Regions from separate parts of the Cryobacterium sp. Y62 genome, predicted to be linked through region 1. Evidence: riboswitches for the same ligand, from Rfam matches in the RefSeq annotation. Region 1 holds a riboswitch; the other holds the start of a gene.
What was found. A riboswitch is a leader RNA that binds a small molecule or an ion and turns the genes downstream of it on or off. The one in region 1 is predicted to bind thiamine pyrophosphate.
Positions count from the first base shown of each region.

Region 2: linked by a shared signal. The riboswitch ahead of CXY71_RS09455 (ECF transporter S component) and the one ahead of CXY71_RS03090 (3-oxoacyl-ACP reductase) in region 1 are both predicted to bind thiamine pyrophosphate.

Region 1 covers NZ_PJJK01000078.1:8,194-15,941, reverse strand. Annotated here, with positions in the region: gene thiE (thiamine phosphate synthase) at 1-479, shown strand, start outside; gene CXY71_RS03095 (LLM class flavin-dependent oxidoreductase) at 476-1,855, opposite strand; gene CXY71_RS03090 (3-oxoacyl-ACP reductase) at 1,855-2,643, opposite strand; TPP riboswitch at 2,690-2,797, opposite strand; gene CXY71_RS21740 (hypothetical protein) at 2,914-3,267, opposite strand; gene CXY71_RS03080 (Fur family transcriptional regulator) at 4,395-4,862, shown strand; gene katG (catalase/peroxidase HPI) at 4,863-7,097, shown strand.
Region 2 covers NZ_PJJK01000105.1:9,111-16,858, forward strand. Annotated here, with positions in the region: gene CXY71_RS09440 (AAA family ATPase) at 1-579, opposite strand, end outside; gene CXY71_RS09445 (energy-coupling factor transporter transmembrane protein EcfT) at 572-1,366, opposite strand; gene CXY71_RS09450 (ABC transporter ATP-binding protein) at 1,363-2,937, opposite strand; gene CXY71_RS09455 (ECF transporter S component) at 2,941-3,591, opposite strand; TPP riboswitch at 3,625-3,734, opposite strand; gene CXY71_RS20690 (hypothetical protein) at 3,778-3,999, shown strand; gene CXY71_RS09460 (hypothetical protein) at 4,065-4,391, opposite strand; gene dinB (DNA polymerase IV) at 4,418-5,632, opposite strand; gene CXY71_RS09470 (ABC transporter permease) at 5,858-6,658, opposite strand; gene CXY71_RS09475 (ABC transporter permease) at 6,668-7,591, opposite strand; gene CXY71_RS09480 (ABC transporter substrate-binding protein) at 7,613-7,748, opposite strand, start outside.

The DNA of each region.
Region 1 (7,748 bases):
AGAGCTCAGCCGAGCGCCACGGCAAGTTGTGGGCCGTCAACGACCGGGCGGACATCGCATCCGTCAGCCAAGCGCCGGTCTTGCACATCGGCCAGAAAGATCTCCCGCTGGCTTCCGCCCGCTCTCTTCTGGGCCCCAAAACCAGAATCGGACTCTCCAGCCATACGCCGGAGCAGGTGACCGACGCGCTGGCCGCCCCCGGCCTTGACTACTTCTGTGTCGGCCCGGTCTGGGCGACGCCCACCAAACCCGGGCGTGCCGCCGTCGGGTTGGAACTGGTGCGGTACGCCGCGGAACGGGTGCTGGCGGCCGAAAGCACGCAGCCCTGGTATGCCATTGGGGGCATCGACCTGGAAAACGTCGAGCAGGTCGTCGCGGCCGGAGCGAGTCGTATCGTGGTCGTTCGTGCGATCACCGAGGCGGCGGATCCGACGGAGGCCGCCCGGAAAATCCACGCTTGCCTGCCACCACTGGATTAGGCCTCGGGTGTCGGAGACTCAGGAGCCAGAGCCTCGACTGATACGGGTGACTTTGGCCGGGGCAGGCCGAGGTGTCCGCGCAACGTGCTGGCGGCATACTCGCGGCGGAACAGCCCCCGCCGCTGCAGCACCGGAACCACATGGTCCACGAAATCGTCGATGCCTCCCGGCAGGGTTGGCGGCATCAGATTGAAGCCGTCGGCGCCGCCGTGTTCAAACCATCGGGTCATCTCATCCGCAATCTGCTCCGGAGTGCCCACCATCGTGGCGTGCCCGCCGCCGGCCGCCAGGCGGCCCAGCAGCTCGCGCACAGTCGGGCGCGCCTTGGACTCGGCGGTGGATTGTTCGGTGGCGATGATGCGCAGGATGGTGGCGTATCGGCCTTGGGGCCCGGTGAATTCGCTCAGCGGTGGCAGGGCCGGAATCGGCGCGTCCAGCTCCCAGTCCATGCAGTCCTGCCCGATGAACTGGCCCAGCTGGCGGAGGGAATCCTCGGCTGGCAGCAGGTCGTCCAGCTCCCGTTGCAGCGCCCTGGCCTCGGCTTCGGTGGAACCCACGTAGGTCACGAGCCCCGGCATGATCGCCACGGCATCCGGGTTGCGACCGGCTGCGCGAATCCGGGCCTTGACGTCGAGGTAGTACTCGCAGGCACTGTCAAGATCGGCGGCGACGGCGTAAATGGCCTCCGCCCGGCGGGCGGCCAGCTCTCGGCCAGGCTCGGAGGAACCGGCCTGAAACAGCACCGGATGCCCCTGCGGCGGGCGCGGCACGTTCAGTGGCCCGTCCACCCGGAAGTGTTCCCCGCAGTGGTTGATCGGGTTCACGCGGCCCGGGTCCGCGTAGTTGCCGGCCCGGTCATAACGCAGCGCGTCATCGGCCCAGGAATCCCACAGTCGCAGAACGACGTCCACAAACTCGTCGGCGCGGGCATAGCGCCCCGCGTGGTCCGGCATCTGCTCCAGCCCGTGATTGCGGGCCTCAGCGTCGAACATGGATGTCACGACATTCCAACCGACTCGGCCACCGGAAATATGGTCCAATGATGCCAGCATCCGCGCGGCGTGGAACGGGGTGTAAAACGTGCTGGAGACGGTGCTGACCAGCCCGATTCGTTTCGTGGCCCGACTCATGGCGGCCAGGGCTGTCAGCGGCTCGAGGAACCCGCGGGGGCCATCGGCGACATTACCGGCCGACTGACCGTCCGCGAAGAACACCGCATCCAGCAGTCCGCGCTCGGCCGTGCGGGCCAGCTCCTCAAAATAACCGACATCTCCCAGCCGCTCCGCCGACGATTCCGAATGCCGCCACGCCGCTTTGTGGTGCCCGCAGCCCGAGATGAACAAGTTCAGGTGCATGCTGCGCACTGCGCGGGGCATCAGCCCATCACCAGTCCGCCGTCAACCACCAGATTTTGTCCGGTAACCGATCGCGACCAGGGTGAGGCGAAGAAGAGCGCGGCGTCCGCGAACTCCTCCGGCGTGGTGACCCGGCGAAGGGGTGTTCCGGCCGCAATCAGGTCAAAGACCGCTTCCGGCGTGGCCGACCTGGCATCCGTGGTGCGCAAGAGTCCGCCCGAAACCATGTTTACGGTGATGCCGTCCGGGCCCAGATCGTGCGCGAGGGTGCGGGTCAGCGAAAGCAGAGCAGCCTTGGCCGCGGTGTAGTCGTGGTAAGGGACCACCGGGTTTTGGAAGAGGTTAGTGCCAACATTGATGATCCGCCCAAAGCCGGTCGCACGCATCCCGGGCAGCGCCGACTGCACGGTGTTGAGGGCACCGCGAACGGTACCGGAAAATTGCTGATCCAGGTTTTCCCAGGTCAATGCGTCCGCGTGCGGCCGGGCATCCCCATTGAACGAGAAATCGGCAAGGGCATTATTGATGACGGTGTTGATCGGCGAGCCGAAATACGCCGCCGCCTCATCGACCAGGGCAGCGACCTGGGCAGGATCACACACGTCCGACTGAATGGCCACCGCTCGTTTCGGGAATGCGGCGGCGGTTTCTCGGGCGGCGGCGGCACTGCCCAGGTAGTTAACCACCACTCGGGCGTCTTCGCCTAGGAACGATTGCACCAGGCGGGCCCCGAGCCCACGGGCGCCACCGGTGAACAACACCACCTGGTCACGGATGGGCAGGGCAAGAGAGAGTGTTGCAGAGGTCATGGAACTGCCTTTCAACCGGGGCGAAGGCATGAACCGCGCGGCTAGCGTTCCCGGGTTCGGACATCCCTTCGCCAGTGCTAACTGGATCAGGTTCGACGGGTGTCATCTCAGCTCCGGATCGGCCTTCGCCGGCGGGGCACCCCGTGTCACTGCTACCGACGATAGCCCACCGATGACACCTATTCAGGTCGTCGGCGTGTCGTGCTGATGATTTATCGTTTTGGCGTGAGACTTTTCGAATCCGCTGTCGTGCCCGTTCGTGCGCAACTACTACGCGGGCGATGGTGTCGGTAGATGGAAGACTCGGTACTCCACATTCCTTGCTCGATGATTCGCGAACTCACTGACCACCGCGACGACGAACGCTCCGCCGGAATCCTCCGGCGGAGCTTTTTCAAGCCCGACCATCATCACCGCACATGACACCGCCAGCAGTTCGCCGTAAGCCTCGAAGGCAAGGCCAACCAGAAACCATCGACGCCCGCATTCTCGCGGACGACGACCAGGCGAAGCACCCGCGCGAAGCGATCCGGTCACAGCGCGGGCGTGCACCGAAAGTGCGGCGAGCTGATAAATCAGCGGTGCAACAACATGAACGTGGCGGACTTTCCCGCTGAGATGCACCCAGGTATCAGATGCAACTCCACCAAGAGGCAGGTGGATGATCGTTTACCCGGTCCGGGAAAATGTCCGTCAGGCGCGGGAGGTCAGGACGGACATGACCTCCTGGTGACGAACGCTTTCGATACGTCAGGATTATAGCCTTAGACGCCCCGCCATCGGACTTACTCTCGGGCGGAGCAAACAGCGCGGACCGAGAACCAGCCGGGCTGATTGGCCGAGAGATCGCGGAACTGTCCGCTCAAGGTCCGACTTACGGGCCCATCCACACGATCGGCACTGTTTCATCCTTCGTCAGCCGATATGTTGGAACCGTGCGCAGTATTTGGGATGCTGACGGATTCGGCGTGATGCGTTTGCCGTCGGGCCGATTGCTGCGCGGCCGTGGCCTTCATCAACCGATCCCAGGTGGCGCTATGCTCGACTTCGCGAGCTACCTTCTAGGCCAGAGCCCGGCACCGATCGAAGGGGAAGAACGATGGGCGCCATAGCCCGACATTTGGCTGCCAAGTAGACCTCGACGACGCACGGGACGCGCTGCGTGAAGCCTGGCTTCGCTCGGAGAAAGGGCGAGTAGAGATCACCTGCGATAGCGGTCATGGGCGCGCGGGCACTGCGCTGGCGTGTATGGCCGTGCTCGACGGCGTGTCGGCCGACAAAGCAGTGAAGTTCGTTCGCGAGTACTGCAACCCACGCTTAGTCGAGACACCGTGGCAACGCCGGCACGTCGCGCGCTTCACCACGGACTAACCGATTCGCCTAGCGACCCCCACCGGGCGGTAGCGCGTCCAGCCTTCTCGAACGAGGCGCCTGACGATGATGATCGCGTGGGCGAGGGCGATGAACGCGTCGATCACTCCGATCTTCGTCCAGTAACGTTACCGGTCCGCGATCACCGCAGTGGGGTGGATTTCCGGACTGCTTCACCCGTTGCAGTCCGGGGACGTGAATGTTTACTTGCTCTATGTGTTCATCGCGGTGACATCGCTTATGCGGCGGCCGCGGTGCGACCGGGCACCCGTTGTTTGCATCGACCTTCTCAGGACACACAGGTATTCCAATTCCGGGAGCCCAGTTCGCAGAGAACTCGTTCTCTTGATTCAATCAAGAAAAAGGAGCAGACTCAATGCATGCTCGAACTCGTGGATGTTCAGAACATGCTGCGAGAAGCAGGGCTGCGTGTGACCCGCCCGCGGGTGGCGGTGCTGCGCGCGGTTCACTCACACCCACACGCGCAGACGGACTCGATCATCGGCGCGACCCGCGCAGAGCTTCCCGACGTGTCGCATCAGGCCGTCTACGACACACTGCACCGATTAACGACGGTCGGGCTGTTGCGGTGCATCCAGCCCGCGGGTTCGCTGGCGCGCTATGAGGCACGGATCGGAGACAACCATCATCACGCGATCTGCCGCACCTGCGGCGCTGTCGTCGACGTCGACTGCGCGGTCGGCGAGACACCCTGCCTAATCCCGTCCGATGATCACGGCTTCGTGATCGATGCGGCCGAGGTCGTCTACTGGGGTACCTGCCCCGGCTGTTCTTCTGCCAACGTCACTGACCCTGATAACAAACGACCCAGCATGGAAGGATCCTGAATGCCCGAGAACCACGGCGTCGTCGTAACCGACGATGACACGACCGAACCAATTGCCGACGGATGCCCCGTTCCCCACGGACAGCGCACCACGTCGCCGAGCCAGGGTGGCGAAAATCGCGGCTGGTTTCCCGAGAAACTGAACGTGAAGATTCTCGCCAAGGAGGCGGGTGTGACCAACCCGCTCGGTGAAAACTTCGACTACGCGGCAGCGTTCAACTCGCTCGATTTCACCGCCGTCAAGGCGGACATCGAGACGGTACTGACCACATCGCAGGATTGGTGGCCCGCCGACTTCGGCCACTACGGTCCGTTGGTGATCCGGATGGCCTGGCACAGCGCCGGCACCTATCGCGTTTTTGATGGCCGCGGTGGGGCCGGAACCGGCCAGCAGCGGTTTGCACCCATCAACAGCTGGCCGGACAACGTCAACCTAGACAAGGCCCGTCGCTTGCTCTGGCCGATCAAGAAGAAGTACGGCCAGAACATCTCCTGGGCGGACCTGATGATTCTCTCGGGAAACGTTGCCCTCGAATCGATGGGTTTCAAGACATTCGGCTTCGCCGGCGGTCGCATCGACGCATGGGAGCCCGACGACGACGTCTACTGGGGCCCGGAGACCACCTGGCTCGACGACAAGCGCTACACCGGCGACCGTGACCTGGACAAGCCGCTGGCCGCCGTGCAAATGGGCCTCATTTACGTGAACCCGGAGGGCCCGAACGGGGAGCCCGACCCGCTGGGCTCGGCCCGCGACATCCGCGAGACGTTCAAGCGCATGGCTATGAACGACGAGGAGACGGTGGCGCTGATCGCCGGCGGACACACGTTCGGCAAAACCCACGGTGCCGCTCCCGACAGCCACCTCGCCTCCAATCCCGAAAGCTCGCCGCTCGAAGCGCAGGGACTGGGCTATGAGAACTCGTTCGGCACCGGCAAGGGTGACGACACCATTACCTCGGGCCTTGAAGTCACCTGGACCTATCACCCGGCGCGGTGGGACAACGAATTCTTCCACATCCTCTTCGCGTACGAGTGGGAGCTCATGGAGTCCCCGGCCGGTGCCAAGCAGTGGCGGCCGAAGAACGGTGCCGGCTCGGATATGGTTCCGCTCGCCCACGACGCCTCGCAGCACCGTGAGCCGCGCATGCTCACCAGTGACATCGCGCTGCGGGTCGACCCCGCCTACGAGGCGATCAGCCGTCACTTCGCCGAGGATCAGGACGCCCTGGCGGATGCCTTCGCCCGCGCCTGGTTCAAGCTCACTCACCGCGACATGGGCCCCAAGGCTCGCTACCTCGGCCCGGAGGTTCCGACCGAGGAACTGATCTGGCAGGACCCGCTGCCCGACGCGATCGGTGACGCCATCGGTGCCACCGAGATCGCCGCCCTCACGGAACGCCTGCTCGCGTCGGGGCTCACCGTCTCCCAGCTGGTCTCCACCGCGTGGGCGTCCGCATCGACCTTCCGCGGAAGCGACAAGCGGGGCGGCGCAAACGGTGCGCGCATCCGCTTCGAGCCGCAGAAAAGCTGGCCGGTCAACAACCCGGCCCAGCTGGCCAAGGTACTGACCGCCCTGGAAAGTATTCGGAAGGATGTCAACGCGTCGTCCACCCGGCAGGTATCGCTGGCCGACCTCATCGTGCTTGCGGGCAATGTCGGAGTCGAGCAGGCGGCGCAAGCTGCCGGCTTCCCGGTCGTGGCCCCGTTCACGCCCGGCCGTGTCGATGCTCTCGAGGAACAAACGGATGCTGAGGCATTCACTTACCTGGAACCGGTTGCCGACGGTTTCCGCAACTACAGCGGTCCCCGCGCCCTGCTCCCGGCCGAGTACCACCTCATCGATCGGGCGAACCTGCTCACCGTGAGCGCACCGGAAATGACCGTGCTGGTCGGTGGCCTGCGCGTGCTCGGCGCCAATTACGACAGCTCATCGCACGGCGTGTTCACGATGACTCCGGGCGTTCTCACGAACGACTTCTTCGCGAACCTGCTCGACATCGGCACCAAGTGGAGTGCGCTCGACCCGGGAGAGCACGCGTACAGTGGCACTGATCTGGCAACCGGCGAGCCCAAGTGGGTCGGTACGCGTGCGGACCTCGTGTTCGGCTCGAACTCCGAGCTGCGGGCCGTCGCGGAGGTCTACGGCAGTGACAACGCCAAGAAGAAGTTCGTCGACGACTTTGTCGCGGCCTGGACCAAGGTGATGAACCTGGACCGCTTCGACATTCGCTGACGAATGGCGGGGCCTGGGCCATTACGGCCGGGCCCCGACTTCGCAACGTGTCGTGGCCGACGCGATTCCTGCGCTTGACCTGCTTCGAATTCGAATACGCCTTGGCGTCGACGCAAACGACCGTTCACGACGAGGCTGCCACGTGGTCGTTCAATGGACGGCAGCGGTGAACTCAGTCATAAGAGTGAGTAGCCGATCACAACCGCTACTTTTCGTTTCCTCGACAGCCACGAGATGTGCTGGTTGGGGAGCCGACTGCCGCTATTCTTGGCTGGCCAGGGGCTGGCGATGATCAGATACCGGCCCCAGTTCCGGGTGCGACCTCATATCCTGCTCCGTACAGCACGGCTGCTTGCGCTCCGAGAAATGGTCGCAAGCCTGAGCCTAGCTTCAGCGTCGGAGCCGAGAAGTGATGATAGACGTGGCGAAGCCTATTGCCGACTCGGCTCTCATACCGAAAAAAGAAGACGGCACCGAAGGCAGCCGACGCGGCGGCATGGCTTGACTACTTTCTGTCGTAGTACGCCGTGGGACCGGTGTGCCGGGTTGCGGGTGCTCGTGAAAGCCGCATGGGACCTCGTTAATAAGGTAACGCGTGGCGGCATAAGGCCTACGGATACATTCGCCGCGGCCCAGGCTGTAGTGCTCGTC
Region 2 (7,748 bases), on a different contig from region 1:
GATCGTCTGTGTCGCAGGCGCCCTGACGCGCACGGTGGCACGACGTTCGGGTTCCTCCTCCGTGAGGTAGGCCGCCCATTCTTCCTGCCACTGGTCCCAGTGCGTTCGAAACGCCTCGCCATCGCGGTCGAGCGCTCGTTGTTTGCGCAGGTCGTCATCGGCGGCCAGCCAGACGCGTACGTCGCTGAGCGGCTCATGCGCGGCCGCGAGAGTACCGCAGCCCTCAACGATCAGTGGTCGTTCTTCGGCAAGCGGATGCCACTCCGCTCGCTGATTCGCGCTCCAGTCGTAGCGCTGCCACGCCGCGACCCCGCCTGCTCGCCGGGGTTCGAGAACGTGCCACCGCAGATGCCGAATAGCGGCATCGAGTCCGTCCCAGCCGGGGTAGATGTCATCCATGCGCACGAGCTGCGGGGTATGACTGCCCGGCCACTGCCGGGCTAAGGCGTCAGCGAGGGTGCTCTTGCCCGCGCCGCTTGGCCCGTCAATGAGTACCACCGGGTTCGGCCCGGCAGCGGCGACGGCCTGCAGCACCGGCGCCAGCAGCTCCGCGCGGGCGCCAGACTCTGCCTCAGGCAAGAATGAAGCTCCAGGTCTCTGCCCACACCGCAACGCCGATGGCGGTGGTAGCAATCACGAATCCAATTGTGACGAGCACAGCATCCGCTGCCCGAAATCGGGAGAGCCTAGCCCAGGTGCGCGGTTCGTCGCTGCCGAAGCCGCGGGCTTCCATGGCCGTGGCGAGTTTGCTGCCGCGCCGTACCGAGATGACAAGCAAAGAGAAGGCCGGACCGAAGAATCGTCGGGCAGCACCCCGTACGCCGCCGCCGTCACCGACTCCGCGGGCCCGTCGGGCGAGGGTGAGCGAGTGCCAATCTTCGATGAACATGCCGACCAGGCGCAGTCCGGCGAGTCCGCCGAGCACGAAGCGGGACGGCAGACGCAATATCTGGGCGAGCCCGTCGGCGAGGTCGGTCGGGTCGGTCGTCGCTAACAAGACGATGCCGGGCAGGCCGATTGCAAGCACGCGCAGCCCGATGGCCAGTCCCAGTTGCGCTGAGCCCTCGGTCACCGAGATGAAGCCGAACTGCCACAGCAGCGCGCCGGAATCTTCGCCGTAGAGCACCGTCGTAACGGACGCCATCGGGGCTGCGATCCACACCGGCGCGGTTCGCAACCAGAACTGCCTGGCGCCCAGGCCACACCAGAACAACAGCGCAGCCTCGAGCAGCAGGGCGACGCCAGCCGACACCCAGTCGATGGAGAGCAGCAGTGCGCAGCTCACGATGAGGGCCACGGTCAGTTTGGAGACCGGGTTGAGTCGGGCGACAACGCTTGGGCGAATCGTCGGGGTCAGCAAACTCATCGGGCGTCCGCCCCGAGCCTGATCGAGTCGGGCATGCCCAGCCGGTATTCTTCGTCGGCGAGGGCACTGACGAACTGCGCGTCGTGGGTGACCGCAACCAGCGCGGTTCCTTCGTCGAGTTGCTCAGCCAGCAGGATCACGAGTTCCTGCCAGGTGCGGGAATCCTGCCCGAACGTCGGCTCATCGAGCACGAGCAGACGGGGCCGGGTGGCAAGAACGGTGGCTACGGACATCCGCCTCTTCTCGCCACCCGACAACGTGAACGGGTTGGCGTCGGCGAGATGATCCAGTCGCAGTCGATGCATCAGATCACCAACCCGGGTGCTCTGCTCGGCCACGCTGAGCCCGAGAGCGCGCGGGCCGATCAGCAGGTCATCGCGCACGGTAGCGGCCAGAAACTGGTGCTCGGGGTCCTGAAACACCGTCCCAATGCGGGTGAGTAGCTGTTTCGAGCGCCACCGGTGCGGCTCGGCCGGGATACCGGCTGAAAAGTCATCGCTTGCTCGCAGTGCCCCGCCGGCGGGTTTTAGCAGCCCGGCCAGCGTGAGCGCCAGGGTGGACTTTCCGGCACCGTTCGGCCCGGTCACGACAGTCGCTGTGCCCGCGCGCAGGTCGAAGGTGATGCCATCGGCGACAACGGATGCCGTGCGCCGGCCAAACGGAACGCGACCGACTGCGAGTCCCTCCGCCCGCAGCAGGGTCTCAGGATGCCGGATCGGGTGCCGCGTGGGAAACCGTGGTGGCCGGGCGGGTACCCAGACGCCGGCCTGCGCCAACCGCTCACCCTGGCTGGACAGGATTTCGCGGGTCGGACCGTCCGCGAGCACACCGCCCGTCGGGTCGAGCACGATGACGCGGTCAACGACGTCTTGCCAGACCTCGACCCGATGCTCGATGACCACCAACGTTGCCCCGGAGTGGTCGAGCGAGCGCACGACGGCATCCCGCACATCGATGACCCCGCCCGGGTCGAGGTTCGCGGTTGGCTCGTCGAGCAGCAGCAGCCCCGGCCGCATGGCGAGCACACCGGCCAGGGCCAGGCGCTGCTTTTGCCCACCGCTCAGGCTTGAAGTAGGATGGTTAAGAGGCAGGTCCAGACCGACCTCGGTGAGGGCCTGCCGCACCCGAGGCCAGATCTCGGCACGCGGCACGGCGAAATTCTCGCAGCCGAAAGCGACGTCGTCGCCGACCCGGGCGAGCACGACCTGAGAATCCGGGTCCTGCAGCACCAGGCCGACCCGCCCGCGCGCCTCGGCGGCGCGATGCCCATCGATGAGCAGACTGCCCGTTTCGTCGCCGTCTTCGGCGTCACCGAGCACCCCGGCGAGAGCGTGCACCAGGGTACTTTTGCCTGCACCACTGGCCCCAAGCAGGAGCACCCGTTCGCCGGGCTCGATCTGCAGGTCAAGACCGGAGACCGCTTGGTTGTGGCGACCGGCGTGGCGCCAGCCCCAGTCACTGGCGCGAATGTGCGCCGCTCGGATCTGCGGGTTTCGAATCAGAGCAGAGGGAACCCGCACGGCCGGGATCCGCGGGTCGCGGCCGTGCGGGATCGGCGAAGTTTCAGGCATCCGCTAGCTGATCGCGGCAGCGGGCGCGCGCGACCCTTCCCGACCGGCGGCGAACCGGCTGAGGGCGCCGGTTCGGGCCAGACCGCGCACGGCGAGCCAGGACAGCAACCCGGCCAGCACCGTGCCAGAGACGACGGCGGAGACGAAGTAGACGGCCTTGTAGCCAAAATCCAGTGCCGCATAGCTCGTGAGAGTTGTGTCGAGCAATCCAACAGCAACACCCGCGCCGGCACCGGCGAGCAGTGCGACGCCGAGCCGCCAGTTGGAGTAGAGGAACAGGGCCAGAATGATTTCGGCACCGAGTCCTTCAACGACGCCCCAGATCAGGGTGGAGAATCCCCACTGGGTTCCGATCAGCATGGAGACGACGGCGGCAACAACTTCGGTGTACAGAGCCGCACCGGGCTTGCGAATGATGAGGCCCCCAAGCACACCGGCGAACAGCCAGCCGCCGGCTAAAAGGCCTTCAAGCCCGGGCGTGAACGCGAGAATCGCGCTGAGCGGGGACCACGCGAGGCCCCAGGCCCAGAAGATAACACCGCTCGCGACACCGATGACGCTCGCTACGACGATGTCGACGACGCGCCAGCGAAAGTTGCGCTTAGTGGCTTGTGATGAAACAGATTGCTTGAGTGAACTCGTTGTAGCGTGCACTGTGTCGTGCCCTTTCCGTAGGTGAATACAGGGCACGGGATTGAGAAGCCTCCCTGCGCTGGCATTATCCAGATCAGGTTCGACGGTCGAAGCTTATTCAGCTTCCTCTCAGCCCGGTGTACCGGACTCCCGTGATCGTACCTAAGTATAGTGCCCCGCTTAGACTGACGGCATGGTGATCACGACATGAGCATCGGCGTTCTGCTCGTTTTGGCGGCCCTGTATCTGCTGCTCATGCGCCGGTTCGTTCTGCGGCGGCGGCGAATAGCGCAGGGTCTGTCGGTGAGCGGCCCCTGGCACTTTCCCGCTTGGCTGCGCCCAAGAGTTCCGCGCTGGGTGCGGCGACGATTCGGGCGTCGCCCGCGCGCCGCGCGGCGGTTGCGCCACACCGGTGCGGGCCTACCTTAGCTCCGTGCGCCCATGTTCTATCATGGGCCCACTTTCCGGGCCCGGGCCAGGTGCACAGGGTACGTCTACTTCTTTAGGGCTCTGATCACCCGGGCCAGGGCGCGACCGGCGACGATGAGAAATGGCACACCGACGGCGAGCAGGGCGATGACGTTCGGCTCAAACCGGGCTGTACCGCCCGACTTGACGTAGGCGCCGATCGGCAGTGACACGCCGCCGCCTCCCCCGCCGGAACCAGCTCCACCCTCACCGGCATCACCGCCTCCGAAGCCGTAGTAGGCGAGCGCGACAGGCACCAGGGTGACGCCATCAATCTGCACGGGTTCACCGTATGCCGACTTCACACCGGCGGAACGGAACGTTTCTGCGAGTTTTTCCGGGAGGCTGGTCATGCCAACAGGTTAGCGCGACTGAGACGTCAGGGGCGAGGTTTGAAGTGCGAGGCGGGCCGCACGGTTCCCACACCGAATCGCTCGGTCACGGTATCCACGGCCAGCTCCGCGCCGCGCCAGTCTTCGTCCGGGTCCCAGAGTCCGACCGAGCCAGATGCCGTGCCAAGCTGCTCTGCACGTACCCCGATCAGCCGCACCCGAATACCTGAGGCCGCCAGCAGGTCGAACGCGGCCACCGCCTCTTCGTAGATGCGCCGGCCCACATTGCTGGGTTCGGCGAGCGTGCGCGACCGGGTCACCGTGCTGAAGTCGGTGTAGCGCAGCTTGAGGGAGACACGCCGGGCCACGAGATCGCCCCGCCGCAGCCGCACCGCCACGAGAGCGCATTGCCGCAGCAATTCGCTGCGCAACCGGTCAACATCCGTCACATCGTGTTCAAAGGTCACCTCGTGGCCGATGCTCTTCTCCTCCCGCTCCAGCGTCACCGCGCGCGGGTCGCGACCCCAGGACAGGTCGAACAGTTTCTGACCGGATGCTTCCCCCAGCGCTTTGCGCAGCACCGCCAGTGGCGTGTGCGCGATATCTCCGATCAGTTTCAGGCCGAGTCGACTCAGCGCCTGCTCGGTGGCGGCCCCGACGCCCCACAGCGCGGCGACAGGCAGCGGATGCAGAAACTCGACCGTATCCTCGGCGGGAACGACGAGCAGTCCGTTGGGTTTGGCCAGGCCGGAGGCGAGTTTGGCGACGAACTTGGTGGAAGCCGCGCCCACCGAGCAGATAAGCCCGGTCTCGGCGAACACTCGCGCACGAATGATCTCACCGATCACGGCCGGTGAGCCGAATAGGTTGGTCGCGCCGGCCACGTCGAGAAAGGCCTCGTCGATGCCCAGCCGTTCCACCAGCGGGGTCACGTCATCGAAAATTCTCATGACCCGGGTGGAAAAGTCGCGATAGAGCCCGATGTGCGGCTCGAGCACGATGGCATTCGGGCATTGCCGCAGTGCGAGCACCATCGGCATAGCCGAGTTCACACCGTATTTGCGGGCAATGTAGTTCGCCGCCGTGACGACCGACCGGCCACCGCGGTGGCCAACGATCACCGGCAGGTTGACGTACTCGGGGTGCGACAGCAGCTCGACCGATACGAAGAACGCGTCGAGGTCGACGTGCAGCACGGTCGCCGAACGGTCGTCGACGTCGCCCGCCGACACCTGCCGTCCACTGCCATCCTGTCTACCCACCGAAGAACCCTAACCCGATCCTCCGCCTATCCACTACAACGAGAGCCAGATGCCCCTCCCTTGCCCCGTTATGGCCGTTCCTGGTGGCTAAGTCAGGAAATCCGGACGGGCGATCAGTTCGTGCCCCGAAAACACGTGGCGCCCGGTTGCCGGTGGTTCGCGTTTCCTGAATTAGCCCCCGGTGGCACGAGACGGCACGGCCTGACTCTTTCTCCGCGGGAACGGTTAGCGCACAACTTTCTCGGCGCCGGCGATGCGCTGCGCAAAGTAGATGGGAATGATCGAGACGAGCACGAGCACCACAGCGATGACGTTGACGACCGGGGCCTGGTTGGGTCGGAACAGGTTATCCAAAATCCACAACGGCAGGGTCTTCACGCTCGACCCGGCCGTGAACGTCGTCACGATGATCTCATCGAAGCTCAGGGCGAAGGCGAGCAGTCCCCCGGCGAACAGCGCCGAGCGCAATTGCGGAAAGGTGACCAGCCGAAACGTGGTCCAGATACCGGCGCCGAGATCGGAGGATGCGTCTTCGAGGCTGGTGCCGAGACGGCGCAGTCGGGCGATCACGTTGTTGAACACGGTCACGATGCAGAACGTGGCGTGAGCGATGATGAGCGTCAAAATCGACAGCTGTACGCCCAGGCCGGTGCGAAAGGCGTTGTTCAGTGCGATGCCGGTGACGATGCCGGGTAGCGCGATCGGCAGGATCACCAGCAGGCTAATGGCGTCCCGCCCGAAGAATTCGAAGCGCTGCAGTCCGAGGGAGATGAGGGTGCCGAGCACGAGCGCGACCGCCGTCGAGGCGAGCGCCACCTGCAGGCTGGTCAAGACCGCCTCGAGGGCACCCTCGCTCTGAAAGGCCTTTGCCCACCATTCCAGGGTGAAGCCCGGCGGCGGCCAGGTGAGATTCTTGCTGGTGCTGAACGAGTTCACGAACACCACGAGCAGCGGGAGGTAGATCAGGGCCAACACTACGGCCGTGATGGCCGCGAGCAGTCCACGTGCCGGTCGACTCAGACGCATGACAGGCTCCTACAGATTATTGAGCGCACCCGTGCGCCGCACGGCAGCCAGGTAGGCGAAGATGATCAGAATGGGAATGAGCGCGATTGCCGCAGCGAGCGGCAGATTGTTCGCCGCGCCCACATTGGTATAGACGAGGTTGCCGAGCATCTGATTGGCACCGCCGACGATATTCACGGTGATGTAGTCGCCGAGGGAGAGCGAGAAGCTGAAGATCGACCCGGCGATGATGGCCGGCCAGATCATCGGCAGCACCACCAGGCGCAGCGTCGACCAGGTGCCACCACCGAGATCAGCGGATGCTTCCAGCAGCGAATCCGGTACCCGCTCCAGGCCCGCATAAATCGGCAGAATCACGTACGGCAGCCAGAGATACGACAGCGTGATGATCGTCGCCGGCAGCCCGTAACCCGGGCTGTGCCCACCGAACGGCGACATCATCCATTCGAAGATGCCGCCCTGAGACAGCACCGAACGCCAGGCGTAGGCCTTGACGAGGTAGCTCGCCCAGAGCGGCATCAGAATGGCGATCACGAGGAGGCGTTGCGCGCGCGGGCTGGCCACCTTCGCCATGTAGAACGCGATCGGCAGGGCGATCACAATGTCGATGATCGTGACGAGCAGCGCCACACCGACCGTTCGCAGCGTCACAGTTTGATAGAGCGAACCGGTCAGCACCGCCACGATGTTGTCGACCGTCCAGGTCTGCGAGATCTGCCCGGTGAACGAATCAACGGTCCACAGAGCGGTGATCAACAGCGCGGCGAGGGCAGCGATGTAGACCAGCCCGAGCCAGAACAGGGGCGCGCTTAGTAGCAGAGACAGCCGCAAGCGCGAATGCCGACTGAGAAATACCGAGCCCTGCCGGGCGATGGTGCCCCGCGGCTGGGGCACCACCGCCCGACGGGGTGGCGCGGAAGCGTCAACCGTCATGGTCTACCTCTATTCGGGGCGCTAGCCCTTGATTTCCTGCCAGGCCGTGGTCCAGTCGGAGTAGTCGGTGCATTTCACGTTGGTGCGCCCATCGAGGCATTCAGCGATCGGCGTTGACCAGTACCAGATCTGCGCAGCGTACTCGGCATCGCCGGCG